3 regions of the Listeria sp. Marseille-Q6474 genome follow, and region 1 is predicted to be linked to each of the others. Evidence: predicted binding sites of a transcription regulator. Region 1 holds the regulator's gene; each other region holds the start of a gene.

Region 1 (10,742 bases):
TTTCAAACAAAAAAAATAAACGATAGTATCGTCAAAGTTCGTACACATATACCTAAAAAAATTGAAAAAGATGTGATAATTGCAAATGACCTTATTAGACAACCAAATACAAGCAATACAGAAACTTAAACAATATAATGTTGGCGCTTTATTTATGAAACCCGGTGCAGGCAAAACACGTGTAGCTTGCGAATTAATTAAGGAAGTAAGTCCTGATTATGTCTTGTGGATCACGCCATTCCAGACGAAAGAAAATCTCGCTAATGAGATTAAGAAATGGGGCTATGAATTTCCACAAGATATTATTGGCATTGAATCCCTTTCCAACTCAGATCACTTATATCTAAAATGCCGGGACAAACTAAAAAAATCGTCTAACAGCTATATTATTATGGATGAAAGTTTAAAAATAAAAAATAAACACGCGCTCCGAACGCAACGAGCCATTAAACTTTCTCGATTAGCAAACTATCGACTAATCATGAATGGAACTCCATTAAGCAGAAATATTTTAGACTTATGGTCGCAACTGGAATTTCTCTCTCCTAAAATATTGAACTTAAGTTTTTCCCAGTTCAAAAAAACATTTTGCGAATATGTAACCATTACCCAAGTATCGAAAAACAAACAACAGTCAATGGACATTATTAAGAAATATCATAATTTAGAGTATTTATACCAATTAATCGCTCCTTTTACATTCTCTTCTTCGCTTGAATTAAAAGTCAATTGGCATTATATTCGTCACGATTTCACTATAGACGACGAACTTTTGCAAAAATATTATGAAATAAAAGATGATTACCTTCAAAAAGCAGCTGCTTACACAATTAATATTAATTTTCTAGAGATGTCCCAAGTGATGCAACATTGTTATTGCCTCTCTTCAGAAAAATTCACTATTGTCGAATCTTTAATTGCAGGAAAAGAAGCTACAACCATCATTTTTTGTAAATATAAGCGATCAGAAGAAGCATTAATTAAAGCGTTTCCTAATGTAAAAATTACCACTTTTGCTAAATCGTCTTACGGGCTTAATTTGCAATATTATAATCAAATTATTTATTTTGACAAAACATTTGATTATTCTCAGCGCGATCAATCAGAACGTCGGATTTACCGCACCGGCCAAACACAAGACTGTTACTATCATGATTTAAGCGGAAATGTTGGTCTAGATAACCTAATTGATTCAAACATTTCTAAAAAAACGAGTTTATTGCATGAATTTAAAAAAGAACTCTCACAAAAAAATTCTTTTGAGGTGATTATGGATGCTTTCTAAAACAGTCTTTGATGCTTCCCAAGAAAGAATGGAAGTTATTTTTTCCGAATTCGATAACATCATTGTGTCATTTTCTGGCGGTAAAGATAGTGCTGTGATGCTTCATTTAATGATTGATTATATAAGAAAAAATAATATTCAAAAGAAAATTTATGTATATCATTTGGACTATGAAGGCCAATATTCAGCGACGAGTGATTTTGTAGCTGAAATCTTAACTAGTAACTTAGATATTATCGAGCCGCTTTGGTGTTGCCTTCCTATTGCAGCCCAATCCGCAGTTTCGATGTATACCGACCACTGGATACCTTGGGAAAAATCAAAACAAGATATTTGGGTAAGAGAAATGCCTGATTATCCATCTGTGATAAATGAAGACAACGCCCCTTTTGATTTTGATTTCCATACAATTTGGGACTACGAATTCAACAAGAAACTTATCCACTGGCTGCATACTAAAAATAAAGCTGAAAAAACCATTGCCTTAATCGGTATTCGACAACAAGAATCGCTCAACCGCTATAATGCGATCCATAAAAAAGAACGCATGTATAAAAATTATAATTGGACTACTGAAATTTCCAAAAACATATATAACGCCTACCCGATTCATGATTGGTTAGTAGAAGATATATGGACTGCAAATGCTAAATTCGATTGGCCTTACAATAAAATTTACGATTTGTTTTACCATGCCGGTTTAACTTTAAACGATATGCGCGTCGCTAGCCCTTTCAATGATTCCGCAACCGAGAGTCTTAAGTTATATCGCGTAATTGAACCTGCGCTTTGGTCTAAATTAGTTGGTCGCGTGAACGGAGCCAATTTCACAGCTATTTATGGTGGAACTTCAGCGATGGCATGGAAAGAAATTAATTTACCTCCAAACCACACATGGAAATCTTATTTGGAGTTTTTACTTACAACGTTACCAAGTTATACAAGAGAACGTTATTTAAAAAAATTTAAAACAAGTATTAATTATTGGACCGAAAAAGGCGGCGCTTTAAAAGTAGAAACCGTAGAGGAATTAAAAAACTTAAATGTACAAGCTGACTTCCTTGGAAAACCTCAAAATAAACGTACATATTCCAATCCCATGGAAATTGTTCGCTTCAAAGAATATCCAGATGACTTGAAAATCAAAGAATTCGCCAGCGTTCCAACATATAAAAGAATGTGTATCGCTATTTTAAAAAATGATTATACCTGTAAGTATATGGGTTTTGGTCAAACCAAGCTTGAATTAGAGAAAAGAAAACATGCACTAGAGAAATATAATAATATTTTATGAGGTGATATAATGAATTATAAAAGCCCAGTATACAACGTCACTCCCATTCACTACACCAAACTTCAAGCAAATAATTATAATCCAAATACTGTTCCAGCCACGGAACTAAAACTACTAGAAAAATCTATTTGGGAAGATGGATTTACACAACCAATCGTTTGCTACCCCTTGGAAAACTCTGATAAATATGAAATAATAGACGGGTTTCATCGATATACTATCATGCAGACTTCTAAACGGATCCGCGAAAGAGAAAAAGAATTATTACCAGTAGTTATTTTAGAAAAAGATACCGTAAACCGAATAGCTTCTACTATTCGTCATAATCGTGCTCGCGGTTTCCATAACGTAGAACTTATGTCTTCAATCGTTGGCGAATTAGCAGATAGCGGCATGTCAGACAGTTGGATTATGAAAAATATTGGAATGGATGCAAATGAAATCTTACGCTTAAAACAAGTGAGCGGCCTTACTCACCTCTTCTTAGATAAAGAATTCAGTAAAGCTTCTGATTAATTGAAGAAAAGAGGAATTAAAATTGAAAGAAAATAAATACGATGACAAAGAATTTTTTGAACAATATAGTCAAATGCCTCGTTCTAAAAACGGACTTGCAGCAGCTGGAGAGTGGCATGAATTTAAAAAACTTCTCCCAGACTTTAATGGAAAGACAGTGCTTGATTTAGGCTGTGGATTCGGTTGGCACTGTATTTATGCAGCCGACCATGGTGCGAAGAAAGTAGTTGGAATTGATTTATCTGAGCGCATGTTAACCGAAGCAAAACAAAAAACTACTTCAAATGCAGTTAGTTATAAACAAAAAGCGATAGAAGATATGGATAATGAACCAGAGATGTATGACGTTATTATGAGTTCACTTGCTATTCATTATGTCGCTTCCTTTCAAGACATTTGCCAAAAAGTCCATACTAATTTAAAAACCGGCGGCGAGTTTATTTTCTCTGTCGAACATCCAGTTTTTACCGCGGATGGCAGACAAGATTGGTACACTGACGAAACAGGTAATAAGTTACACTGGCCAGTTGATCGCTATTTCAACGAATCGATTCGAACAACCCATTTCCTTGGTGAAGATGTAAAAAAATACCATCGCACCCTTACAACTTATATCCAGACACTCCTTCAAAATAATTTTGAGCTTAAAAGTGTTATTGAACCAGAACCGGCTCCAGAACTTAAAAATTTACCAGAAATGCAAGATGAATATCGTCGTCCAATGATGTTAATTATTTCAGCAACTAAAAAGTAATCAAAAAACCCTTCTAATTATTATAGAAGGGTTTTACTTTGTTAAAAGATTATTTCTTTGCTTTTTTTGGTTTTTCTTTTTCTTGCTGTTTGTTCATCGCGCTCATCATTTGATTGATTTTCTTTTGTGATGGTTTTTGACCCATTTGCGCCATCATCATTTGTAACATTTGTTCGTTAATTGGCGGATTGTTTTTTAAATAGCTCATCATATAACGTCTTGCAATAAAGAATCCTCCCGCAAGACCAGCTAGTAAACAAATAATGCCGACAAGAATGTAAATCCACATAGTCTCTTTTCTCCTCCTTGAAACAAAATCCTCTTTTATTGTACTTGATTTATATTAAACAGACAATACTTTTCAAGAAAACTTATCATCTAGATCAATTTATCAATAAAAGCTGCAAACAACCTCGTAATTATACCATTAAAGGCACCCCTGCGCAATCTATAAAAGCATAAAAAAAAGACCGCCCTAGATAAATATCCTAGACGCGGTCTGTTTGTTTAATTAAAGTGATTTTACTGTATTAACAACGTTTTCTACAGTAAAGCCATAATTTTTAATAACTGTTTCACCTGGAGCAGAAGCACCAAATTTGTCAATTCCAATCACTTTACCATCTAAACCAACATAACGTTCCCAACCAAAGCTAGCACCCATCTCTACTGCTACACGTTTTCTAACAGCATTTGGTAAGACGCTTTCTTTGTATTCAGCTGATTGTTTTGCAAATAGATCAAATGATGGCACACTCACAACGGATACATCTGTTCCTTGAGCTTGAAGTTCTTTTTGCGCTTCAACAGCTAAATTAACTTCAGAACCACTTGCAAGAATAATTGCTTCTGGAACCTCACCTTTAGCTGGAGAGATAACATAAGCACCTTTTTTAACGCCTTCTGCAGATAATTTTGCAGAATTTGGTAAAGTTGGTAATCCTTGACGAGTAAGAACAAGCACATGTGGAGTATCTGTCGAAGTAATCGCTAGTTTCCAAGCCTCTACTACTTCATTTCCATCAGCAGGACGGATAACAGAAAGTCCTGGCATAGCACGTAAGCTTGCAAGTTGCTCGATTGGCTCATGGGTTGGACCATCTTCCCCAACAGCAATACTATCATGTGTCATTACGTATGTTACAGGTAAATGTTGGATTGCGGATAAACGAATCGCAGCACGTACATAGTCAGAGAATACAAAGAATGTACCTCCGTATACTTGTAACCCGCCGTGTAGTGCCATACCGTTTAACGCTGCACCCATTGCAAATTCACGAACACCAAACCAGATATTTCTTTCTGCTGGTGTTTTTTTAGTGAATTCACCATCTGTTTTAATTGTTGTATTGTTAGAACCAGCAAGGTCTGCTGAACCACCAAAAATAGTAGGTATTTTCGCAGCTAATGCATTGATAACTTCACCACTTGAAGCACGGCTAGCAAGTGCTTTAGAATCGTCATATACTGGAAGCTCTGCATCCCAATCAGCTGGTAACTTGTTATTTAAGCTATCTTCTAATTGTTTAGCAAGCTCTGGGTATTTCGCTTTATAAGAAGCAAATAATTCGTTCCATGCTGCTTCTGCTTTTTCACCGCGTTCTCCAATAGTTTCTTTAAAGCGAGTTGTAACTTCTTCAGGAACAAAGAATTTTTCTTCGTAGTTCCAACCATAAGCTTTTTTCGCTTCTAAAATACCTTCGTCACCTAGAGGAGCACCATGAACTTTACTAGTACCTGCATTAGGAGCACCAAAACCAATAACTGTTTTAACTTCAATCATTGTAGGTTGTGATGTATTTTGTTTTGCTTTTTCAATAGCAGCTAGGATTTCTGCTGTATCATTGCCATCTTTAACTAATAAATGTTCCCAACCATAAGCTTCAAAGCGTTGTTTTACATTTTCAGAGAAAGATTTGTCTAAATCGCCATCAAGAGAAATATCATTGGAATCGTATAAAACAACAAGTCTTCCAAGTTGTTGGTGACCTGCGTAAGAAGCCGCTTCAGAAGCAACACCTTCCATTAAGTCTCCATCTCCACATAGCGCATAAGTATAGTGATCCACAACTGGGAAACCATCTTTGTTATATTTTGCTTCAAGATGTCTTTCTGCCATAGCCATACCAACAGCCATCGCAATACCTTGACCAAGTGGACCAGTAGTTGCATCTACTCCATCAGTATAACGATATTCTGGGTGACCTGGAGTTTTACTTTCCCATTGACGGAAGTTTTTAAGGTCTTCTATTTCTAATTTGAAACCACTTAAATGTAATAAACTATATAAAAGCATTGAGCCGTGTCCAGCAGAAAGTACAAAACGATCACGGTTAAACCAATGTGAATTTTTAGGGTTTGTATTTAATACGCGAGACCAAAGTGCATAAGCCATTGGAGCCGCTCCCATTGGTAATCCCGGATGACCAGAATTTGCTTTTTGAATTGCATCAATTGATAATGTACGAATTGTATTTACTGCTAAACTATCTGTGTTATCGAACAAATGAAACATCCTCTCTTCAATATAATTTTAACTACTTTTAATAATAAGCCTAAAAAGCAATTAACACAACTAATAATTGCTTTAAATTGCTTAATTGATTGGTATTTTTGTTCATTTGCGCAAAAATGTTCATTTGGTACTAATTTTTACTTCTTATTTTTTCTCATTTGTTTTATTTTATGCGGTGTTACATCATTTCCTTTAGGGTCAATAATCGTAGTATTTTCGATTGTTCCCTTCATATGAGTGCGAAACGACTTAATATATTCTTTTCTTAATTTTTCTTGTTCTACTTTTTCATCAGCAGTTAGAGTCCCTGCTTTTTTCTTTTTAGAAAGTTCATTGATTCTATCTATTTTAGCTTTTTCTAGCATCACACTTCATCCTTTTCTTCATTATATTAAAATAAGAAAGCAGCTAAATCGCTACTTTCTTTATTATATCATAAACGATACTAAAATCGTTTCTACTGGTTTGCTAATTGAATAGTGCTATCACTTCTTTGTAACTTTGTTTCGTGTACTGGTATAACTACAGAATCCCCAGCTTTCACATGTCCATCTGTAAGGTTATTTTCTTTTTCAACCCAAGATACAAAATCTGCTTTTGCCATATCGCTCTTCGCTGCATATTGGTCTGCAATTGCCCAAATAGAATCCCCTTCATTTACATCTACCTCAGAATACTCACTGCCACTCCCAATAACAGTGCACATCAATATAATTCCTAGAACTAAACAAGTTATTACAAATATAATAGAAACATAAAATTTATCCCAAATTAATTTTAAAGTCATTAATAATCCCTCCAAAAAAGAATGTACGTTCGCTTTTCTATATTATAGAACAGCCGTTCGCATATGTCAATAAAAAAACGAACCTTTGTTTGCATATTGGATTTTCTTTTGCTATACTTGATTTATAAAATAACCATTAAATCAATGAGGTGAAACCATGAAAATATCTAAACGTCAACAAGATATATATGAATTTATAAAATCAGAAGTAAAAGAAAAGGGTTATCCACCTTCCGTACGTGAAATCGGTGAAGCTGTTGGTTTAGCATCTAGCTCCACAGTCCATGGCCATCTTGCTCGACTTGAAGGTAAAGGACTAATTAGACGTGACCCTACGAAACCTCGTGCTATTGAAATTTTGTCTTTAGAAGATGAAGCAGAGACGCCGAATGTAGTCAATATCCCAATCATCGGTAAAGTTACTGCCGGAATGCCTATTACAGCGATTGAGAATATAGAAGAGTATTTCCCACTCCCTGAATATATGGCTGCAGGAGAAACCAATGTCTTCATGCTTGAAATCGACGGAGAAAGTATGATAAATGCCGGGATTTTAGATGGAGATAAAGTAATTGTTCGACAACAAAGTTCAGCAATTAATGGTGAAATTGTTGTAGCGATGACCGACGAAAACGAGGCGACTTGTAAACGTTTCTATAAAGAAGCGAATCATTTTAGATTACAACCAGAAAATGATGCACTAGAACCAATTATCTTAAATAACGTTACTATTTTAGGCAAAGTTATTGGCCTTTATAGAGATATTCACTAAAAGCTATATTTTGTTAGGCGGTTTTTATATTGATTTATTTTGAAACAGATAGACTAATTGCAAGAGATTATGTAGCAAGTGATTATGTTCCCTTTAGCGAAATGAACGGTGACAAAGTCGTAATGAAGTACTTTCCGTCTACACTTTCGAAAGAACAAAGTAATGCTTTTTTAGATAGAAATCAGCAAGAATTAGCGGCACTTGGCTACGGACTTTTTGCCATTGAAGAAAAATCTACTGGCGAATTTATTGGTTTTACCGGTTTTCATGAAGCAACTTTTGAAGCTGCGTTCACCCCTTGTATCGAAATTGGCTGGCGCTTAAAGAAAAGTGTATGGAACCAAGGTTATGCAACCGAAGCCGCACTAGGAGCTCTCGATTTCGCCAAACAGAAAACAACTATTGATGAAATTTACAGTTTCACCGCTATGTTAAATAAGCCATCAGAACAAGTAATGAAAAAAATCCATTTTACAAAAGTAGCTACATTTATGCATCCGGCTATAGCGGACGGACATCCATTAAAGCCACATATTCTTTATAAAGCATAGTAAAAAAACCTGTACAAAATTGTACAGGTTTTTTTAGCTCCAAATAAGAAGCGAAATATAAAGTCCGACGAGTGTAATAAACAATACTGGAATAGTAATCACGATACCTATTTTAAAATAGGATCCCCAGCTTATTTTTATACCCTTTTGAGCCAATACATGTAACCATAATAATGTTGCAAGCGAACCGATCGGCGTTATTTTAGGTCCTAAATCAGATCCGATAACATTTGCATAGACTAACGCTTCTTTCATCACTCCTGTAAATGAAGTATGATCGATTGCAAGTGCATTAATCATAACTGTTGGTAAATTATTCATTACAGACGACAATATCGCGGCAATAAAGCCCATCCCAATCGTACCTACGAAAAGCCCATAATGCGCAATATATGAAATAGCCTCTGCTAATAATTTAGTAATTCCCGCGTTTTGCAAACCGTATACGACGACATACATCCCAACCGAGAAAAACACAATATTCAACGGCGCCCCTTTTAAAATCTTCCTTGTTGAAACAGCATGACTCTTTCCACCAACTAGTAAAAAGATAAACGCTACAAGTAAAGCGATAAATGACACTGGAATGTCCAAAAAGCTACTTAAGAAATATCCAATCACAAGAATGATAAGTATTCCCCATGAAATCCGAAACATTTTTTTATCTTTAAGCGCAGAAGCCGGCTCACGAATTCCACTAATTTCATAAGTTCTAGGTAACGCTTTTCTAAAATAAATATAAAGAACAATAATACTCGCAACCAACGAAAAAAGCGTCGGAATCAACATTATTAATGCGTACTTTGAAAAACTAATGCCGAAAAAGTCAGCCGAAACTATATTCACTAAATTACTAACAACAAGCGGTAAAGAAGTCGTATCAGCAATAAATCCACTGGCAATGATAAAGGGAAACACCTTTTTTTCATCAAAATTAAGCGCACGCACCATCGCCAAAACAATTGGAGTTAAAATCAGAGCTGCCCCATCATTCGCAAAAAGGGCTGCCACTAGAGCTCCCAAAATAGAAATAAGTACAAACATGAGTAATCCGTTCCCTCTTGCTAACCTTGCCATATGTAACGCTGCCCATTCGAAAAAACCAATCTCATCTAAAATAAGTGAAATAATAATAATTGCAATAAAAGCGAGTGTTGCATTCCAAACGATGCCTGTTACAGTTACAACATCTGTTAAAGTGACAACGCCAAGTAATAATGCGAGTAATGCTCCAATACAAGCGGACCATCCAATCGACAAGTTTCTAGGTTGCCAAATAACAAATATAAGCGTTAAGGCGAATACTAAAACAGCTAAAGTAATCTGCATACCTGCCCCTTTCCCTAGCAAATATTAATCCCTTTTGCTAGCACATTTATAAATATATGCCTCAATCACCAAAACATCAAACATTTGATTTTCAATTGCATAAAAAAAGCTCGCTCCCAAGTCGGAAACGAGCTTTTTAATATTAATAAATTTCAAGATATTGTTCACGTTCCCACGGATGAACCGCTGTACGGAACATATCACATTCAATTGTTTTCGCTTCAATGAAATGTTCGAAAATATGTTCACCTAAGCCATCACGGATGATGTCATCTTTTTCAAGCTCGATTAAAGCATGACCTAAGCTTTCTGGTAAATCATAAATTCCTGTTGCTTCACGTTCCTCTTCGTTCATGCCGTAAATGTTACGGTCAACTGGCGCTGGAGGAGTTAGCTCATCTTTAATGCCGGACAAACCAGCTTTTAGAAGTACAGCCATTGCTAAATATGGATTAGCAGATGGATCCACACTACGTAATTCGAGACGAGTACTTAATCCACGAGAACTAGGAACACGTACTAGTGGGCTACGGTTCTTACCTGACCATGCAATGTAACATGGTGCTTCGTATCCAGGAACTAAACGCTTGAATGAATTAATTGTTGGGTTAGTAACAGCTGTAAATCCACGAGCGTGTTTTAACATACCCGCTAAGAAATGATAAGCTGTTTTGCTTAATTCAAGTTCGCCTTCTTTATCAAAGAATGCATTACCTTCTTCTGTAAATAAGGACATATTGAAATGCATCCCTGAACCATTTACACCAAATAGTGGTTTCGGCATAAATGTAGCATGTAAACCGTGTTTGCGAGCAATTGTTTTAACTACTAACTTAAATGTTTGGATGCTATCACACGCAGTAATCGCATCTTCATATTTAAAGTCAATTTCATGTTGACCTGGAGCTACTTCATGGTGAGAAGCTTCAATTTCAAAGC
Region 2 (10,742 bases), on a different contig from region 1:
AAATGTACATATCCCCACATAATACTTCCTTCTTCCCTATTAAGATTTTCTAACTGTATTCATTAAAGTACCAATTTTATCAATTGTAATTTCCACTGTATCTCCGTCTTGTAAAAAGGTCGGAGGATTCATCCCGCTCCCTACACCACTTGGAGTCCCCGTTGCAATTATATCTCCTGGAAGTAAAGTATGACCTTTTGATAAATCAGAGATAATTTTCGCTAAATTGAAAATGAATTTTTCTGTAGAATCAGATTGTCTTACTTCACCGTTTACTTTTGTTTCAATATGGAAAATCGTTTCTTCATTAGGTTGATATTCAAGTACATACGGCCCAATTGGACAACTAGCATCAAGGCTCTTCCCAATATAAAATTGTTTATGTTTTTTCTGCAAATCTCTAGCTGTAATATCGTTCAAAATAGTAAACCCAAAAACAGATGATAAAGCTTCACTTTCAGATACATCTCTAATTTGTTCTCCAATTATAACCGCTAGTTCGCCTTCGTAATCTAGTTTTTTTGTTATATCTTGATGCAACTCAATCTCGCCATGATGTGGCAATAAGCTATTCGTACTTTTGGTGAAAACGAGAATATGTTCAGGCACATCCTCTTTACTTCCCATTTCTAATACATGATTATAATAATTTTTTCCCACTGCGATAATATTGTTAGGGGGCATAAAAGGTATTTGGATTTCTACATCTGCTAGGTCAATACTTTCCTTTGTCATCTTTATGTCCTGAACAGCAGGCTTTTCTTTAATAACATCTAATAAAGTAGCTGGCGGATCTTGAAAGATAGCTTGTGCAGGAATAATTTTATTTTCATTTACTAAAGCACCGTAATTATGTTGCCCTTTATAAGAATAGCTTAACCATTTCATTTAAATACCTTCCTCTATGTTTATTTGGCAAATATGTTGTCCGTCGAAAAAATATAAATATGCATGAGAAACTTTTTTTCCACTAATTGCTTGAATAGCTTCCGCATAAAGTTTAATTTGAATTTGATACCGGTCCTTCATTACTTTCTCAGCGGCTTCCCAGTTATCATATCGTCCTTCAATTTTATCTGTCTTGTAATCGATTAAAATAATGGAGTCTTCTTCCTCAATCATGCTATCAACAACACCTTGAATGAGCACGTGTTCATCAAGATTTGTTTGATTATATAATTTTGCTGCAGGAAGTAAGTAACTGAATGGAACTTCACGCTTCACTTTATCTTTTTTCTGCAAAACGGTTTTTCCTAGAGCTGATTCAAAGAACGCAATAATTTGATTAACATTGATAGCTTTAATTTGAGCTTCTGTAAGAATATCTTTTTCTCTCATTAATTGTAATAATGAGACTAAATCTTTTTCGGTCGGTTTATCATCTAATGGTACAGCTTGCATTAACGTATGCATTGCCGTCCCAATTTCCGTAGCTGACAACTTATTTTGTTGCAAAAATTTAGGTCGGTCTAAAGATACTTTTTGGAATTCTTTTAGGATAGATGTATCACTCCAACTATCTTGCAAAGAGAATTGTCTTTTAAGCTCTGTCACAGACTGCTTAGCACGAATTCCAGTGGCTTCCTCATCTTTATATTGGTAATGCATAAAACGCTCAATTTCATCCTTATATGGACTTTTAACTGGCACTTGCTTATGTGCTTTTACATTCTCCATCCAGTTATCTGATTTTTCCTTTTCCAAGTCATCAGTTAGGAACATTTCTTTCGTTTTAATTTCAACTTGAAGCTTCATATTAGTTGGCAGTGTTTTAATCTTTTCTTCGCACAATAATTCTTTAAAATGGCTGTGGCGGATTGTAGCATTTCCAATCCAATCTAAATAACACTTCGCTTTTGCTCGAATTGCTGCGGGTAAAATAGTTTCTTGTTGGTTACTTACTTGTAACCAATTTTTACTTGTTTTTTCAAAATCTGGAACAGTTGCAGTTAAAATTAGTTTTTCTTCCGCACGAGTAAGTGCAACGTATAAAACACGCATTTCTTCCGCAATCATTTCTCGGGATTTTTTTTGTTTAATCGCTTGTTGCATGATAGTTGGATAGACAATCATCTTTTCTATATCTCGATAATTAGAAGCAAAACCATAGTCTTTGTCTAAAAGTGTTTTACTATAAATGTCACGCATATTAAATTTTCTACTTAATCCTGAAACTATAACTACTGGAAACTCCAAACCTTTACTTGCATGAATCGTCATCATACGTACAACATCTTCTTTTTCGCCGAGTGTTTTTGCTGTACCTAGGTCATCTCCACGAACTTCTAATCGCTCAACAAAACGCACAAAACGGAATAATCCACGGAAAGAAGTTTTTTCATACTGATTCGCACGATCATACAAAGCGCGTAAATTAGCCTGACGTTGTTTTCCACCTGGTAACCCACCTACAAATTCATAGAAGTTTGTTTCTTGATAGATTTGCCAAATTAAGGCAGTCAAATTTTCCCGAATAGACAGTTCACGCCAATTGTTTAATTGTGTTATAAAACGACTAATTTTATTTGCGGCATCCGAAACCGTAATATCTTTATAGGCTAGCATCGCATCAAAAAAATAGCCTTTTTTCTTCGCCATCCGAATTTGTCCTAATTCTTCTTCATTTAAACCGATTATTGGAGAACGTAGAACTGCTGCTAGTGGAATATCTTGATATGGATTATCGATTACTTTCATTAGTGCAATCATTGTTGCTACTTCTGTCGTTTCGAAATAACCAGAATTATTATTGGCATAGAAAGGTATATCTTTTATTTTCATTGCTTCTTCCATATCTGGAGCACTCGTCATAGCTCTTGCTAGAATAACAATATCTCTGTATTGAATGGGTCTATTTTGTTGTAACTTTTTATCATAAATTGGGAACTTATTATCTATCATTTCTCTAATTTTTGTCGCAATAGCTCTTGATTCAACTTGATTTTTTTGCAACTCTTGTGGCGATAATTCATCCTCAGATTCTTTTTCTTCTGATTTCATATCAATTAACAAAAGTTCTGTTGCCATATTGTTAGCTTCAGGAAAACTAGCCCCTAAAGTTAACTCAGCCGCCTCATCATAATCGATTTCAGCAATATGCTTATCCATCAACTGATGAAAAATAAAGTTAGTAGCATCAAGAACTTCTTTCCTACTTCTAAAGTTTTGAGATAAATCTATTCGTATTCCGCTGCCTTCTCCGTCTTGCTGATATTCTTGATACTTTGCCATGAACAAAGTTGGTTCCGCTAGTCGAAAGCGATAAATCGATTGCTTTACATCCCCAACCATAAACAAGTTTCCTTTTGTATCATTCGAATTAGTGACAAGCAAAAGAATAGTTTCTTGTACCATATTAGTATCTTGATATTCATCAATCAATACTTCTTTGAACTGTTTTTTATAACTATTTGCCACGTCAGAAGGGGCGCCATTTTTCAAGAGTATTTTTAAAGCTAAATGCTCTAAGTCATTAAAGTCTAATACCCCACGTTGTTGCTTTTCCTCAAAAAAGTTTTCAGCAAATTTTTTCACTAATTCGCTTAACGTTTTAATATCTGGTTTCATTTTTTCTAAATCACTTAAATAATTTTCTTCTTCTCTTGAAAACCAATCTATTAAAACATTTTTCACTTCTTTTTTTGCAGCATCACGGAATTTCTTTGCTTCTTCTACATATTCTTCGTCAAAATCAGCTTTATTTTTAAGGGCAGGTATTCGTTTGAAATCAATGCTCTCAAAGCCAAATTTCACATCTTGCCAATTATCCCAGCTAATACTTGATAAAGTGTTAATTTGTGCTAAATCATTTTCTAGTGTGCTTAAATAAGGCGCTGGTCCATTATTTTCATTTGCATAATCTATCGCACTTAGCAGATAACTTTTAGCTTGGTTAATTCTAAGTTGAATATCCTCTTTAATAATTGGAAAATAAGGTAATTCTGTGATAGAAGCAATCGCTTGTGTATCGTAGAAACTTACCATTTGTTCTAACCATAAATCAGGGTTTGGATTTGCTCTAGAGAAATCATAAAGTTTCGAGATTAGCGTATGCAACTCAGCATCAGATCTATCCCCAGTAAACGATTCAACTAGATGAAAAAAGTCCTCATTATTTTCTATACTATATTCTTTTTCTAACAGGTCCTCTAAAACTTCATCACGAATCATACTGCTTTCGATGGGTTCAATCAAACGGAAATTAGGATCAATGTCGGCTTCAAAATAATGTTTTCGAATGATTTCCAAACAAAATGAATGCAAAGTCGATATGGAGGCATAGTTTAGTAAGGCGACTTGTTTTTTCAAATGTGCAGATTCCGGATTTTGCACTAATGCTTCTTCTAAACTTTTACCTATTCTATACTTCATTTCTGCAGCTGAAGCATTGGTAAAAGTTACAATTAACAATTCATCAACGTTTAGATTTTCTGTTTCATTTATTAGTTTTTCAATGATTCTTGTAACTAAAACAGCTGTCTTACCAGAGCCCGCAGCAGCTGCTACAAGAATATTGTTCCCATTTGCTTGGATGGCTTTCCACTGGTCATCAGTCCATAAAGCATCTTCTGGTTTGCTTGGTATATTTAAGCTCATACTACTGCGTCCCTCCTTCTATATCCATTTTTGTTAAAATCGTCTCTGTTTTTTCATTTGTTAAATGTCTATATTGATTACTCGTTAAAGATGGATCAAATCCACAAAATGAGCGAAATCCACAAAATTGACAAGGTGTTTTTTCTTTTAATTTATAAGGATTAATGGAAACAGCTCCATCTAGTATTTTATTTCCTGCTTCCTGATATTTTTGTCTTACAAATCGGCGCATTTTATCAAACTCTGCTTTAGTCGCGGTTCTGGAACGGGCGCTTAACTCTCCGTTTTGCTTAATTTCAGCTGGAATAATATTAGAAGACTTTCCTTTTTCCAGATTTGTATCCATAAGCGAAACAGCCACAGGATCCGATAAAATTAAGCCTTTCATTTTGGAACTTTTTTGCAGTTCTCGAGCAATTGCTTCATCACTCAATTCTTTCTCTGCTTGGACATATTGATTATGCATATGAAAGTACAGAACCCCAGCAGGCTCAGCAGTTTTGCCTATCATTTTTTGCGCATTTGTTACAACGATGTCTAAGTAAGTCAGCATTTGAAGAGCCAACCCGTAATAAACTTCAGTAAGAGCCAAATCATGTGAACTAGATTTATAATCAATGATTCGAAGGAAAGTACGATCATCTTGTTCAGCTGCATCAATTCTATCAATACGTCCTTGTAAAAGAAGTTCGCTATTTGATTGTAATGGGATTTTTAAAGGCGGAATATCTCCTTTCAATCCAAAATCCACTTCTAAACCAATTGGACGAAACGCACTGCTTTTCGCTTGTTCGTTTAAAACCGTAGTAGCTCTTGTAATAATTTGGAGTAGTTTATATTGAATATATTCCATCCGTTTTGAACTTAATAAAATTTCATGTTGAATCTTCGGAGCTAAAAATGTCATCGCAAGTTTAGCCATTTGCCGACATTCTTCTTCCGTTAAATTACCCCAATCTCGGTTAGTTCGTTTTAATTCAGCGGAAATCCATTCCATTGCCCCGTGGAAAATTTCTCCCATGTCTACAGCTTGTAGCTTATAATGAGCTCTTTCTTCTAATTTCAAGCCATATTGCGCAAAGTGTTGAAACTCACAACTAAAAAACTTCTCCATCCGCGAAACACTCGCATGAATATTTTCACCAAATAGGTTTTTAGCAGTTGTTTCTTGGAGTGGTTTGGTTTTATTTTCATAATAAAGGCTAGAAAGTACTTGTTTTGCTGCCTCGGATTCTTTGCTATCTTCAAAATAACTATTATAAGCATCCCACCATACATTTGATAAAGGATAGCCACGTTTATACATTTGTAATTGGCTTGTTAATAAGCCCAGTGTAGCTTGTTTAGAACGAATATAACTACTTTGTTCATTATCATTCAGTAAACTTGGGTCAGTTAAATAAACCGATTCATTTAAATTTTTGAATTGGCCTTTTATTTTTCTTAGATAATTCGACTCGCTAAGAACTTTCCCTTCTTCATCTGCAGCTGGATAACTAAGAAATAATTTGTCGCTTGGCAAACTCATTATTTTATAGGCTAATAAATCTTCTTCACCAATGTTATTTTTAGCAGATGGCTTTAAATTGCTATTTTCTACTCGCAAAGAATCGCGATCTTGATCTGACAAAATCCCTTTATCTTTTTGACGTAGTGGCATTACGCCATCATTCATTCCAATCGCAAAAATAACTTTCATGTTAAGCAACTTTGCATTTTCCATATCAGCTAAAACTACTTGATCTAAAGAAGGTGGTAGTAAAGAAAATTCTAGCGCATCCAAGCCTGTCGTAATTATTTCAGAAAAACTATTAACATCTAATTCTTCCTCACCTAAAACTTCTACAAATTCATCTAGCAGTTCTGATATTGAACTCCAAGCTTGTTCATGTTCTCTAGCAAGTTCCAAATAACCATTTTCTTCTGCTACTTGTCTCCATGATTCTAAATGTTCTACAGCTTTAACTTGCTCCAAATAATGATATAGAGCCATGGCGAACTCTATGCCTGTTTTTGCTTTTGTTATATTATTTTCTAATGTTGAAAGAGGCTCAACTATAAGATTCCTCATTTCATTAATAACACTTTGGGTTGCTAATTCTTCATCTGTTTGTGGCAAGACATTGGTAGAAAGTCCTCGAATTTTACGATAAATCCAATCGCCTTCTTTTTCCCATTTCCACTTATTTTGAATGCCGTTTTCGAGCACATAATTTTCAAGTATATCTGCTTTTCTTCTCATAATAGTCGCATTTTCAGCCACATCAAAGAAAAATTCTGTTTTAACTGCTTGGAAAATCGGCTCATATTTCCAATTAAATAAAATTGCATCAACACTAGAACGAATAAATTCAATAAATGGATGTTTAGCCATTGCTCGTTTTTTGTCTATAAAAATAGGAATGTCAAATGACTCCATTACTGTTTCACATAAAATATCATAATCACTTATGTTTCTAGTCAAAATGGCTATATCTCGGTATCTATAGCCATTTAATGTTAATTGCCGAATTTCGCGGGCAACACCTTCCATCTCAGCACGCCTATTATTAGCTTGATGGATGGTTAAATCATTTGCTCCACCTTCATATGACGAGTATTTATTTTCTCCCCAAGCGTTGGCTAAAAAGGCTAATGAGTCAGAGTTAGCTCGTTTGTTTTCTAAAAGAATTTTCTCTGGTTCCAATTGAATTTTGTTTAATTTAGCCATCTCTAATAAAGCAAAGTATGCTTCAGTGCTCGCTTTAAACATACTGAATTCTTCCAAACCTTTATGGATTTCAGGCACGTTTAAAGTTAACGATACTGTTACTTTATCGCATTTTTGCATAAGCTTTTCTATTACTGTTAACTCTTGTTTTGAAAAAGAAGTAAATCCATCAATAATTATTTCCGTTTGATTTAAATAATCACTCTCAATAATCTTATCTGCTAACAGTCTCAAATAATCTTCATTTTCAAGGAATTTTCCTGCTAATAATTCTTCATATTTTTGATAAATAAGTGAAATGTCATGTACTTTGCTAGATACACTTGTAGATAAATTTGCCGCACTCTTCTCTAATTCATCTACAGAAATTTCTTCTTGTTTCATTTCTTTAAATAACTTAGCCAGCTCTGAATAAAAGCCTTTTTTCGAAGTAGCTCTAGAGAAAATTTTCAACTTATCTTTTTGATCTAAAGCAGCTTTTCGAATAACCATCTCAATACCTTTTTGACTCAAAAAAGTTTTAGATAAGCCACCAGTTTCTTGAAGTATTTTCCAAGCAAGCCTACTAAAACTAAAAATCTGTGTCCCTAGCATTCCTGCCAAGTTTTGTTTGTTTAAAAAGCTTGTTTCCATTTGAAACGTCATTTGATCAGGGACGATAAAAATATACGTCTTAGAAGTTTTTTTGATTTTTTCGCCTACTTCATCCATCAAATGAGTAGTTTTACCTGTTCCTGCTTTACCAGCAATTATTTGAAGTGTCATACCCTCACCACCGAACATATGTTTTTATTTAGTTTACCATATTTGAGCAATCTGTCCAGAACTTTTTTCGAGGCTTTTTTTTCGTGAAAATTTATAAAACAGCTCAAAAAAACTAAGATAGCTCTTACTATCTTAGTTTTTCATATATTCTACTCAAAAGCCAGCATTTCCTGTTGGATTTTATTCATTTTTTCTGTTAGCTGCATAAATTTCGCTTTGTTCCTATTATCGAGAGCTTTATCAATTTCAGCTCTAAGTTGTTCTAATTTTCTCTCTTCTAGGAGCATCGTCAGGAAGCATTCGATAAAAACATTTGTTAATTCTTTTTCTCCTTTAAGGACACCCACTTGATTCATCAATGAATTAGAAAAATCACGCATTTCCACGACTACCACTCCTCCACTCATATTTATTACAATTTCGAAAAACTGTAACATGGCAAGAAAAAACAGAAAACGGCTTGAAAATACAACTTTACGAAAATCTAATGACTTGTAAATTACCATGTGCTATAATGACAAAAAATAACTCATAACTTACTTTGATGCTTCGTCGTTATTTGAAATTTTGTGCATTACGCAATAATTTCAGATTACTTCTTAGACATAAATACAAACATAGAGGAGTTGAATGAAATGAAAAAAGAACAAATTAGTACTCAGTTTTATGAAGTAAATCCCCACACAATGATTATTTTTCCAAAAAAATCTGGAAGTATAGTCTATTCAGAAATTTATGAAGTTGATTCTCATTATACTTCTAAATTTACCCCATTTGAGTTAATTAAAACCAGCTGTAACTTTTTCGGATCGAGTTATGATGGAAGAAGAAGAAACGAGATACCAAAAAAAGAACATCCTCTCAAAAGGATGTCTTTATTTTACTATTATATAGAAGAAACATTATTTCTGTGACTAATTATTAACAATAGATTGATGTTGTAAATACTCGTCATAGATAGTCTTTAAATCTATTTCATTCTTTTTTATACGCCTTTGCAAGGCTTTTAACTTTCTTGTTTCATATAATTCGGCAAACAGCTTTTCTATAGCTTTATCTTTTCCTTCTACGTAGCAGATGTATCTAAAATCATTAAAGCTATATAGTCTCATGTCATAACCTCGCAAAAAATAATATCTTCTATATTAATGTCAATTATTCGTTCGTCAAATCGCTGTAATTGAACTATATTTCTTTCATGGTCCAAATAAACAGGAACTACATACTTGTATCGCACATGATGATTGTTCTTAAAAAACAGTACTTCTATCGACCAATTGCGTTTGAGAGCATCTGCTAATACTATTGAATGTTCTAAAATATCATCAAATAAGTTATACATTTACTTCACCTCTTGCTAACATTATACGAACAAACGTTCTTAAAATCAAGTCTTAAAAAGTGTTGTGTTGCATAAAATTATATGTAATAATATTCACATGAACGATTTTCGTTCATTATTTCATTCAACTATTAGCTGTTTGACATCCCGTTTTTTACATCTGAACATAACAGCAACCTCGAATAAATTTTCGGGGTTTTTTTGCATAAAAAAAGCCCTAACGGTGGGTTAGGGTAGATTCCTGAACTATGTCATTCTATAACTTCACTGAATACTAAAGCCATATTTACATTAGCATCGGAGTGATTCCCAGTTTTTTCAAAACCAATTTTCTTGTAGAAGCCAACAGCCTCCTTAATTGAATACACTGTCAGTAGAGTTGCTCCTACATTAGGTAGAATTTTCAGTTTAATAAAAGTTATTAAGTAGTTCATTAACACAATGCCAACACCCTTCCTTTGATGATGTTTTTCAATAGCAAAGTGATGTATTTGTAACGCTGGTATAGATTTTCTATGAATCGTGAAATGTGGATGGCTAGGTAATTTCCCAGAAACAATAGATTTTTTTGTAATCTGTGCCCTATCTGATGTTAATGTAAAATAGCCTGCAACACTTCCATCAATAAAAAGAATAAAAGTTCGCGTTAAATTGCAAATGTGGTCACTTAGCGCATCATTGTGTAAATAAGAGTCAATATCAACATTTCCGCATGAGAACTCATTTACGGCTTGTTTTTCTGTGTCTGCAAGTCCTGAGATACTCTTCATTTCTATATTTAGTTTCATTAAACTTTATAAATTTCACCATCAATTTTTATTTCTTTGATGGCTTTAAGATTGTGTTTAGTTTTTCTAACATTACTATTACGAGTTGTTGCTTTTCTATCAATTCTACTCATGAATTCGCTATATTCTTTTTGGTTATTAAACGAAAAGGCTGTATTTTTTATAGTTGTAGTTGCCATTTTCATCCCTCCAAGTTTTAAGTTCTTATATACTATATTATACACAATAAGCGTATTTGTAAACCTTTTTTTAAATCCAAATCACCTTAAACGGCTTTTAAATGCTTTTAAACGTGCTTAACAGCTACAAAATGATGTTATCTTAATTTTAGCTTATTTATTAGCTTTTAAAGTATCACAAAAGTATCTTTTTATAAAACAAAAAGACCCCCTAGCGCACTGCTAAGAGGTCTTTAAAATTATTTCAAGAAGTAGTTTGCTGTGTAATACCAGCCATCTTTTTCGTACCAGAGTTCCAAATAACCTTTCTTGTTATCATACCAAGCCAATTTTGTATTAGGAGCATACCATTTAATTTTGCC
Region 3 (10,742 bases), on a different contig from region 1:
AACAGAAAATAAGATTATCGGTGAAATTGGCGGACAAGGAAACCCAGATGAAACGGGAGAAATCGAAATTGGCTACAGTATTGTCCCAGATTATCAAAATAAAGGATATATGTCAGAAGCGCTCATTAGTATGATTGATTGGTTAGAACATCAACCTGTCATTAACCGCATATTTGCTAGATGTTATGAGCAAAACGAAGCTTCTATCCAAGTACTAAAGCATAATCATTTTGTACATATTAAAGAAAAAGATACTGAAGAGAAACAAGGAAGAGTGATGATGTGGGAATATCCAATAAAACAAACCTGATTATTATCGCCTCAGGAAAACCGAAAATTTGGGATAAGTTTCCAGATGTTGGTCCAGTTAAGGCAAGTGAAGTGTATACCGGAACGTTTCATCGTTTAAGTAAAGCTTATGCGGAACAGTTTGCGGATAATTATTTGATTTTATCCCCAAAATATGGATTTTTAAGACCAGATGATATTGTTGCAAAAACCTATGATGTCCGTTTTACGATGAAAGGGGTAGGGGGAGACACAATTCAGCTTGATGAACTGAAAGAACAGTGGAAGCAACTACAAATAAACCCTTCTGAACCAATCCCGATGTTAGGCGGCAAAAAATTCAGAGGGTTACTAATGAGTATTACTGATGGTAAACAGCCATTCAGTTTTCCACTTGAAGGTGCGACTGGAATTGGTATTATGCAACAAGAGTTAAAGCAAGCTGTCGCGACGAATGTTCCACTAAATTGCGCTAAGTAGAAGAAGGGCGGCAGTTATTAGTAAAAACATAACTCCCATATTGACGTTTTTCCGAATGAAGAAATATATGGTTTGTAGTGCCATTAAAATAGCGAGTGATACAGTAATAAGGTGTAGCATAGATCGACCTCCTATATGTTTACACGGAAAAACTTAATTAAATAGTTTACGAACCTTCTCGAGTAACGAGGTAGGTTCTTCTTCGCCGTTTTCTTGTTCTTCCTTATACAAATGAATATCTTCTTTATTGACCGCTTTTTGACAGGCAAGGACGAGATAAATATCTGTTTCACCTTCCAAACGACTGACGATAGAAAATTCATGTTTACATTTTTCCGCTAGCTTAATGTAAGGGCGCAGAGAATTATAGTGCAGTAATCCATTTAACAAAAGCTTTGAGTCACTGTTTTCTAGTATTGCTTTTTCTAGTTCTGGAAGATATTCTTGGGTTAAAACTTCTTCTTTTGTGAGCGCAACTAATACTCGTTCGCGGTAAGTTCCTAAGTATTTCTTCTTCTCAGCGGGATTAATTTCTTTTGCCCCATACATGCCTTTTTCTAGGTAGTCATCAATATTTTCAGCCATTATATGAGCTCCTTTAACTAGTTAGTTTTCCTCTCTATTCTAACATGCATAGGGGTTTTTGCAAGTAAACAAAGAAAACCAGAAACAGGCTAAAATAGCCATATTTCTGGTTTTTTGATTAATCGATTGGGAACCACTGGAATCCGTCACGTTGGATAAGGTCGTCTGCTTCTTTTGGACCCATCGAACCGGATTTGTAGTTAGGGAAGTGGTCTTTAGTATTTGTCCAAACATCTGCCACATGGTCGATAAAGTTCCATGATAGCGATACTTCATCCCAGTGAGAGAAGTAAGTTGCATCACCGCGTAGGCAGTCTAAAATTAATTTTTCATAAGCTTCAGGTGTATTCATACCATCTGGAGAAGAATGAATGTAATTTAAGTTAACTGGCATTGTAACCATTCCTTGACCAGGTTCTTTTACATTCAAATGAAGTGTAATACCTTCGTCCGGTTGGATATGAATAACAAGTACGTTACCACCAAGCGATTGTTGTTGCCCGAATAAATTCAGTGGTACATCTTTGAACTGAATAGCAATTTGTGTTGTTTTCTTCGCAAGACGTTTACCAGTACGAATATAAAATGGAACACCAGCCCAGCGGAAGTTATCGATTTCAAGTTTAGCTGCAACGAATGTTTCCGTATTGGAATGAGGATCCACATTATCTTCTTGACGATAGCCTTTAAGTTCTTTGCCACCTACTTCACCAGGCCCGTATTGACCACGAATAAAGTTTTGGTGAACCTCTTTACCTTCAAAAACGCGTAACGAACGAAGCGCGCGAACTTTTTCATGACGAATCTCGCGTGTCGTTAAGTTAATTGGCGGCTCCATCGCAAGTAAAGAAACGATTTGGAGAATATGGTTTTGAACCATGTCTCGTAGTGCGCCACTTTCGTCATAATAACGTCCTCGGTCTTCAACTCCGAGCACTTCTGTCAAAGTAACTTGGATGTTATCAATGTAACGATTATTCCAAAGCGATTCAATGATAGAATTGGCAAAACGAATAACCGAGATATTTTGGATCATTTCTTTTCCTAAATAATGGTCAATACGATAAATTTCATCTTCCTTGAAAGCTTGACGAAGCGAATTATTTAATTCTTCCGCACTAGCTAAATCATGACCAAATGGTTTTTCGATAATTAAACGATGGAAACCGTCTGTGTCTACAAAACCTTCAGATTTAATGCGGCTAGCAATCGTTCCAAAGAAGTTCGGTGCCATTGCAAGATAGAAAAGGCGATTACCACCTAATTCATATTTAGCGTCTAATTCATCAGACAAATCTTTTAAAGTTACATAAGATTCTTTATTTGTTACATCATGGGATTGATAGTAGAAATGAGAAGCAAATGCATCCGCGTCTTTTTCGGAACCGTCAATGTCTTTGATAGACTCTTTTACTTTATCACGGAAGAAATCGTTACTCCATTCACGACGAGCCGTTCCAATTACAGCAAAATTGTCGCCAAGAGATCCCTTACTGTACAAATGATATAGCGAAGGGTAAAGTTTGCGATTTGCCAAATCTCCCGTACCGCCAAAAATAGTAATCAGTGCTTTTTGTTCTAACTCATCTGTCATACGTCATTTACCCTCTTTCTTATTCTCTTAATGGCAAAAAATTAACTGCTAAGAAAAAGATTTCTTAGTTTGAAAAGAACCCACAAAAAAAGGCCTTATTAAATGAGCTATTAATTTTCCTCATTAGTCCATACTATTTTATCCATAAAGAAGCATTTGTGCAACTGTTTGGTTCGAATATTTTTTTAATTTGACAGTTATTTCTGAATTATAAGGGTTTTTAGCATGAAAATGTTTATTTCCTGTTCGATTAAGAATGTGATAAAATAAGACACGAACTGGGAAGGGAATGGAACAAAATGGAACTTGTTTTTTTAGGAACTGGAGCAGGCGTACCGTCGCGAGGCCGTAATGTCACATCCATCGCACTTTCAATGTTAAATGAACGAAACGCAATTTGGCTTTTTGATTGCGGGGAAGCAACCCAACATCAAGTTTTGCGAAGCCATATCAAACTTAGCAAGCTAGAAAAAATATTTATTACTCACATGCACGGAGACCATATTTTTGGACTACCCGGCTTATTAAGTAGCCGTTCTTTTCAAGGTGGAGATTCCGATTTGACTATTTATGGCCCAGCTGGAATAGCCGAATATGTCGAAACTTCCTTAAGACTCAGTGGAACAAGGCTTACATATAAAATCAATTTTGAAGAAATAGAGCCAGGTGTGATTTTTGAAGATGAGATGTTTATAGTTACAGCTGACGATCTTGACCACGGCGTACGCAGTTTTGGTTACCGCATTGTTGAAAAAGATAAACAAGGCGCACTTAATGCTGAAAAACTAAAAGCAGACGGTGTCGAAGCGGGACCAGTTTTTCAAAAGCTAAAAAACGGCGAAATCGTAACATTAGCTGATGGACGCGTAATCGATGGTAAAAATTATATCGGTGAGCCACAAAAAGGGAAGATTATTAGTATTTTTGGTGATACAAAAGAAACTATTAGCGAACTAGAATTGGCAATGAACGCCGATATTTTGGTTCATGAAGCAACATTTGAAGGTGATAAAGCAAAAATGGCAGGAGAATATATGCATTCGACAACGCTTCAAGCGGCAACCCTTGCTAAAGCTGCCAATGTCAAAAAATTAATTTTAACCCATATCAGCTCAAGATATGATCGAGATGCAAGTAAAGAGTTATTAATAGAAGCAAAAACTGTTTTTGAAAATACTGAAATAGCTTATGACTTAGCTGTTTTTCAAGTAGGAGAGTGACAAAATGAACCCTTTTTTGAAGAATAAAACGGTATTAATTACCGGGGCTTCTAACGGTCTTGGCGCTGAAATTGCAAGACAAGTTGCTGCGTCCGGTGGCAATGTTATTATAACAGCCAGAAGTACGGAAAAATTACTAGAGTTACAAAAAGATATACATGATAATTTTTCAGTAGAAGCGACTTATTTTACTTTAGATATGACGGATTTCGAGCAAGTGAAACAAGTCAGCGCAGAGATAAATGCATCGTATCAAATTGACGTGTTAGTCAACTGTGCAGGCTTTGGTTTATTTGAAAACGCGGTAGATATTCCATTTGAGACAATTGAAAAAATGTTTGATACGAATGTACTTGGCTTAATTCAACTTACACAACTGATTTTACCGCAAATGCAAGCACGCAAAGCAGGACATATTATTAATATTGCTTCCCAAGCTGCTAAAATAGCTACACCAAAATCAACTGTTTACTCAGCAACGAAATATGCGGTTTTAGGTTTTTCTAATGCACTTCGTTTAGAACTAATGCCAGACAAAATCCATGTTACAACAATCAATCCTGGCCCAATTGCCACAAACTTTTTCGATGTAGCGGATAAATCAGGAAACTATTTAGAAACAGTTGGCAAATTAGTGTTACAGCCAGAAAAGGTTGCGCGTAAAACAGTGCAAATTATGGGAACTAAGCGCCGCGAAATCAATTTACCTTTTGTAATGAATATTGCGACACGACTTTATCAAGTAATGCCACAAGTTATCGAATTCTTCGGTAAAGGGGCATTTTTAAAGAAATAAATCAGAAGAAAATACCTTATGAAAATAGGGTATTTTTTTCTTGTAATTAATGAGTTTAACCTTTATAATTGAATAAGAACGCTTGTTCGTTTTAAGGGAGATGCAGTTATGGATACGAGTAGAAAAATTATTCATATTGATATGGACGCTTTTTATGCATCTGTAGAACAACGCGACCATCCTGAGTTCCGAGGAAAGCCGCTTATTATTGGCGGGGATCCTAATAAACGCGGAGTCGTTGCGACTTGTTCTTATGAAGCGCGCAAATTCGGTGTGCATTCAGCTATGCCCACCAGACAAGCCGCTAAACTTTGCCCGAACGGTATTTTTATTCACGGCAATATGCCTCATTATGTAGAGGTTTCTAATCAAATCCGCGAAATCTTTTCCAGATATACGGATATTATCGAACCACTCTCTTTAGATGAAGCTTATTTGGATGTAACTGAAAATAAAAAAGGAATGAAATCCGCCACAATAGTTGCACGTGAAATCCAGCAGACGATTTACCGCGAGCTTGGTCTAACTGCTTCTGCCGGCGTATCATTTAATAAATTTATCGCAAAAATCGCTTCTGATTTTAAGAAACCTGCTGGCATTACGGTAGTTACACCCGAAGAAGCAGAAGCCTTTTTAGAACAAATACCAGTCACTAAATTTTATGGGGTAGGAAAAGTAACCGCAGAAAAATTACACCGTTTAGGAATTGAAACGGGAGCGGATTTGAAGAAGTGGAGCGAGTGGGACCTTATTCGCGAATTACACAAACATGGCTATCATTTATATCGACACGTTCGAGGTCGTTCTAACAACATTGTGAATCCGCATCGTGATCGCAAATCTGTCGGTAAAGAAACCACTTTTGAATTTAATGTCTTAGATAGCCGAATTCTCGAACAAAGCCTGATGCAATTCGCCAAAAAAGTAGAAGAACGGCTTATCAAATTACAAAAACATGGCAAGACGGTAGTACTAAAACTACGCTACAGTGACTTTACAACCATTACTAAGCGCCTTACTTTAAACGAATATACCAATGATGCAAATCAAATTTATCAAGCGGCAGCCCTTCTTTTAAGAGAAAGCTATACTGGTCAGGACAGTATTCGCTTGATTGGACTTACCGTAACCAATTTAAAACCCGTTTATTTTGAGAATTTACGTTTAGAAGGACTTTAAAAAAAGAAAAGGCCATCCAACCTTTTCTTTTTTTATGCCTATAGATTATAACCTTTAAAAAAATCTTGACTAATTCATCATGATGTTATACACTGAAAACGACGAAAGGTTATAATGTTTCTTGATTATATTATTGCAAATGTTATAATGAATCAAAAGATAACTTTTCGGGAGGAATGAAACTAATATGAAAAAATTAAATAAATCATCTTCTATACCACTTTATATGCAACTGAAAAATCAACTACAAGAGAAAATTGAACAAGATATGTCTGTTGGAGATTTACTTTTGACAGAAACAGAAATTGAAAAGATGTATCATGTTAGCAGGATGACAGTTCGAAAAGCGATAGAAGAGCTGGTAAATGAGGGGATTGTAAGTAAACAGCAAGGCAAAGGAACATTTGTGAGTCAAACAAAGACTACACAAGGACTTGGACGGATTTTTAGTTGGTCAGAAGAAATGAAATTACAACATAAGGAATCTAAGACTATCAGTGTAGAAATTTCTGCAGCAATCCCATCAAAAAAAATCCGTACAGCGCTTCAATTAGGCAAGAATGAAGAAGTAACTTGTATTAGACGCGTGAGAGAAATTGATGGTGAACCTGTTGCAATTATGATTAATTATTTACGAGCCAAATATGTTCCTGGTTTACTAGAAAATGGTTTGAAATCAGATTCCCTTTACCATGATTTGGAAGAAATTTATCATATTAGTTTAGTACATGCAGATGAAATTATTACAGCAAGATTATCTACGCCCATTGAATCTGCCTTGCTCGCAGTTCCAGAAGACTCTGCGGTGCTTCATGTTCGACGTACTTCCTATATGAAAGGCAATACCCCAGTGGAAGTGGTAGATATGGTAGCTCGCGGAGATAGGTACCAATATTTGGCTGAATTAGAAGGTAGAACTAAAAAACATATCATATAGAAAAGGAGGGAGACGTATTGTTACCAATTACTTTAGAACAAATTGAATTGGATGTGGAGGTAGAAAGTCCGGTAGATGCTATCAGAGCTGCTGGAAACCTCTTGGTGAAAACTGAGAGCGCTTTATCTAGTTATGTAGATGCGATGGTTGCTAGTTATGAAAAATTAGGACCCTATATAGTCTTAGCACCACATATTGCAATTCCGCATGCACGGCCCGAACACGGAGTAAGAAAACAATGTATGTCAATTGTTCGTTTGAAAAAACCAATCAAATTTGGGCATCCAGCCAATGACGATGTGACTCTTGTTATCGCAATTGGTGGTGTAGATACAAATTTTCACATCAAAATGCTCCAAGCCCTTAGTGTATTATTAACCGATGAAGATAAGCTGAAAATATTAAAAACAAGTACCGATAAAGCGGAAATCTTATGTACCATAAATAAGGAGGAAAAGTAGTGGAAATTTTAACGGTTTGCGGAATGGGATTTGGAACTAGCTTGATGTTACTCATGGAAATTCAAGATATGGCAAAAAAACATGGCTTTACAGTTGGAGGGGAAGCAACGGATTTAAGTAGTGCGAAGGGAAGAAAGTGCGACATTATTGTTGCTTCCAGTGAAATAGCCAAAGAATTAGCAGAGGAAGAAGTCAAAGTTGTCCCAATCATTAATATTCTCGATAAGAAAGAAATAGAAGAAAAAGTTCTGCCAGCTATCAAACAATACTTTGTTTCATAAAAAAGGAGGATGGAGATGCTTACTTTCATCACAGAAATTTTTTCTACGCCCGCTTTTATTTTAGGAATTATAGCAGCTATTGGGTTAATTGCCTTAAGGAAAACCGGTTCTGATATTGTAAAAGGAACATTAAAAACGATTTTTGGTTTTATTATGTTACAGCAAGGGTCCGCGATTATTGTTGGAAGTCTAATTCCATTTAGCACAATGTTTGAAAATGCTTTTCAACTTAAAGGGGTGGTAGCAGAAGATAATGCTATTGCAGCTGCTGTTCAGCAAATTTTAGGTACGGAAACATCTTTAATTCTTGTATTTGGTTTTATTATTAATGTTATTCTTGCTAGAACGACCAGATGGAAATATATCTTCTTAACTGGGCATATGATGTTTTCCTTCGCAGCAACAATGGCCATTGTATTTGATCAAATGGGCTTTAATAGCTGGCAAATTATTTTGTTTGGTTCTATCGCGCAAGGTATTTCGAGTATTGTTTTTCCAGCTCTCGCACAACCTTTTGTACGTAAAGTGACAGGAAATGATCAAGTCGGTTTTGGCTTTTGGGGCAGCTCCCTTGTCTGGGCAACCGGTTGGCTTGGAGGGAAATTAGGAAATAAAGCTAATTCTACAGAGGACTTAAAAGTTCCTAAAAAACTAGATTTTTTGAAAGAAATGTCTGTTTTAATGGGGATTGTCATGGCAGTGATTTATATCTTTACATCTTTCTTTGTGGATGAACCGGTGATGAAAGAACTAGCTGGCACACAAAGTAATGTATTATTCGCAATATTGCAAGCATTCACTTTTGTTGTCGGAATATTAATACTACTTCAAGGAGTACGGATGTTTTTAGGTGAATTAGTTCCTGCTTTTAAGGGTATTAGCGAAAAAATTGTTCCCGGTGCAATTCCAGCTCTTGATGTTCCCATTTTCTATTCATTCGCACCTACTGCAACGACCATTGGTTTTTTATGTGCAGTAGTCGGAGGGCTTGGAGCGACACTAGTTTCTACCATGCTTCCAGTTGTCGTGCTCCCATCTGTTATTGGATTGTTTTTTATGGGCGGAGCAGCTGGTGTATTCGGAAATGCAATGGGTGGTAGACGAGGAGCCATTATTGCTGGTTTATTATTAGGATTTATTTTTCAAATGATTGTAGCAATTGCTTATCCAATTTTAGGATTAGATGGCTATGGTATTCAAGGCTTATGGTTCGCTTCGACGGATGCAATTATTGTTATCGTCATTATTCGATTAATTGGAACACTATTTGGGATAGCACTTTAAAAAATATAGGAGATGGTTTTAAATGGAAAAGAAAATTAGAACGGTTCTTGGTGACATTTCGAAAGAAAGCCTTGGTTTCACATACTCTCATGAACATTTGTGGTGTTGTCCTCCACCAGTTCAGAAAGATCGTGATTTTGAATTAACCGATTATGAGTCCTCCTTAGAAGAATTAAAAACATTTCAATCTATTGGAGGTCAAACACTCGTAGATGCTTCAACACTGGATTATGGCCGTGATGGAAATAAACTAAAAGCTATGTCTGAAGAATCTGGTGTGAATGTTCTTGGTGTTACAGGATTTAATAAACATATTTATTTCCCGGAGTGGGTGCAGGAGGAAAGCATCGAACAAATTACAGATCGATTAATTTATGATATTGAAAATGGAATGGATGGATCCGATGCTCGTGCAGGCATTTTGAAGTCAGGTTCATGGTACAACCTCGTTCATCCATTAGAAGACAAAGTAACACGAGCTGTTGCATGGGCTCAAAAAGAAACAGGTGCACCAATTTGGTTGCATACAGAAGCGGGCACTATGGGACAAGAAATGCTTGCTATATTAGAAGAAGAAGGCGTGGATATGGAACTTGTAGCTGTTGGGCATAGCGACCGTAATGCAGATCCATACTATCATCTGAAATTAGCTGAAAAAGGAGCGTATGTTCAGTTTGATGGCTGTGGAAAAGTAAAATACTATCCAGATAGCACACGAGTTGAACTAGTGAAAAATATGCTTGAAAATGGTTTTGGGGATAAATTGCTCATCTCGGGAGATATGGGAAGAAAAAGTTATCTGCACGCATATGGTGGTGGTCCGGGATTCCGTTTTATAAAAACAAAATTTATTCCAAGGCTTTTAGAAGAAGGCGTAACGGAGCAACAAATACAAGCTATATTTTATGATAATCCAGCAAACTGGCTAGCCAAATTTTAATAAAGGAGTGCGTGTGATTTGTTAACTATGGAGAAAGACCAATTGATGGCAATTATTCGGGATGTAGCAAAAGAAGATGTTATTCCGATTGTAGAATTACTTTTAGAAGAAGGGATTACAACGCTAGAAGTCTCGTTAAGTAATGAAACAAAAGGATTAGCTTGTTTAGAAGCCTTAAGTCAGCATTTTTCAGCTAAGCAATTGACAATTGGAGCTGGTACAGTAGTAGAAAAAAAGCAAATTCAAAAGGTGAAACAAGCAGGAGCAACGTTTATTATTACTCCAGGTTTTGAAAAAAGTATTGTAGAAGAATGCATAAAACAAGACATAGCTGTTTTTCCAGGAGTATTTTCTCCAGGCGAAATTATGGAAGGAATACAATTAGGCGTAGAAATTTTTAAAGTTTTTCCGGCTGGAACACTTGGACCGACTTACATTAAAAATTTAAGAGGTCCATTCCCTAATATTCATCTAATGGCAGTTGGCGGGGTAGATTCAGGAAATATCGCAGAATTTAAAGCGGCCGGGTGTGATTCTTACGCTATTGGAAGTGAACTTGTTCCACGCGGTGCCACAAAGGCTATGCTCAATCAAATAAGAGAAAATGCAAAAGCTTTTCAAAGATAGGATGGATGTAAAATGGTGCAATCAGCCAACAAAATAATAAACATGACACGAGATGAAGTGGAAAAAGCGA

The links. Region 1 encodes LexA, which represses DNA repair genes until DNA is damaged. Its sites were predicted from a motif close to CGAACATATGTTCG; they were not measured.
Region 2: addB (helicase-exonuclease AddAB subunit AddB) is a predicted target of LexA. The motif match lies at 8,083-8,096, and genes of this name have one in related genera.
Region 3: dinB (DNA polymerase IV) is a predicted target of LexA. The motif match lies at 5,039-5,052, and genes of this name have one in related genera.

Annotation. Positions count from the first base shown of each region.
Region 1 covers NZ_CAMPPS010000001.1:393,037-403,778, forward strand. The annotation lists gene OC533_RS01915 (hypothetical protein) at 1-129, shown strand, start outside; gene OC533_RS01920 (SNF2-related protein) at 80-1,285, shown strand; gene OC533_RS01925 (phosphoadenosine phosphosulfate reductase) at 1,275-2,579, shown strand; gene OC533_RS01930 (IbrB-like domain-containing protein) at 2,589-3,095, shown strand; gene OC533_RS01935 (class I SAM-dependent methyltransferase) at 3,118-3,849, shown strand; gene OC533_RS01940 (YneF family protein) at 3,899-4,138, opposite strand; gene tkt (transketolase) at 4,361-6,355, opposite strand; gene OC533_RS01950 (DUF896 domain-containing protein) at 6,502-6,729, opposite strand; gene yneA (cell division suppressor protein YneA) at 6,822-7,151, opposite strand; gene lexA (transcriptional repressor LexA) at 7,309-7,923, shown strand; gene OC533_RS01965 (GNAT family N-acetyltransferase) at 7,953-8,474, shown strand; gene OC533_RS01970 (arsenic transporter) at 8,508-9,803, opposite strand; gene glnA (type I glutamate--ammonia ligase) at 9,946-10,742, opposite strand, start outside.
Region 2 covers NZ_CAMPPS010000002.1:144,695-155,436, reverse strand. The annotation lists gene OC533_RS11580 (YisL family protein) at 1-20, opposite strand, end outside; gene OC533_RS11575 (fumarylacetoacetate hydrolase family protein) at 40-888, opposite strand; gene addA (helicase-exonuclease AddAB subunit AddA) at 889-4,596, opposite strand; gene addB (helicase-exonuclease AddAB subunit AddB) at 4,598-8,071, opposite strand; gene OC533_RS11560 (IDEAL domain-containing protein) at 8,221-8,577, opposite strand; partial or broken gene OC533_RS11555 (competence protein ComK) at 8,707-8,985, shown strand; gene OC533_RS11550 (hypothetical protein) at 8,986-9,183, opposite strand; gene OC533_RS11545 (hypothetical protein) at 9,180-9,413, opposite strand; gene OC533_RS11540 (GNAT family N-acetyltransferase) at 9,665-10,201, opposite strand; gene OC533_RS11535 (hypothetical protein) at 10,201-10,380, opposite strand; gene OC533_RS11530 (N-acetylmuramoyl-L-alanine amidase family protein) at 10,620-10,742, opposite strand, start outside.
Region 3 covers NZ_CAMPPS010000002.1:449,841-460,582, forward strand. The annotation lists gene OC533_RS13010 (GNAT family N-acetyltransferase) at 1-310, shown strand, start outside; gene OC533_RS13015 (DUF6884 domain-containing protein) at 283-768, shown strand; gene OC533_RS13020 (hypothetical protein) at 751-888, opposite strand; gene OC533_RS13025 (YueI family protein) at 922-1,353, opposite strand; gene zwf (glucose-6-phosphate dehydrogenase) at 1,472-2,947, opposite strand; gene rnz (ribonuclease Z) at 3,247-4,167, shown strand; gene OC533_RS13040 (SDR family NAD(P)-dependent oxidoreductase) at 4,172-4,963, shown strand; gene dinB (DNA polymerase IV) at 5,072-6,142, shown strand; gene OC533_RS13050 (GntR family transcriptional regulator) at 6,330-7,079, shown strand; gene OC533_RS13055 (PTS sugar transporter subunit IIA) at 7,097-7,540, shown strand; gene OC533_RS13060 (PTS sugar transporter subunit IIB) at 7,540-7,821, shown strand; gene OC533_RS13065 (PTS ascorbate transporter subunit IIC) at 7,837-9,105, shown strand; gene OC533_RS13070 (phosphotriesterase) at 9,128-10,045, shown strand; gene OC533_RS13075 (bifunctional 4-hydroxy-2-oxoglutarate aldolase/2-dehydro-3-deoxy-phosphogluconate aldolase) at 10,064-10,672, shown strand; gene OC533_RS13080 (creatininase family protein) at 10,685-10,742, shown strand, end outside.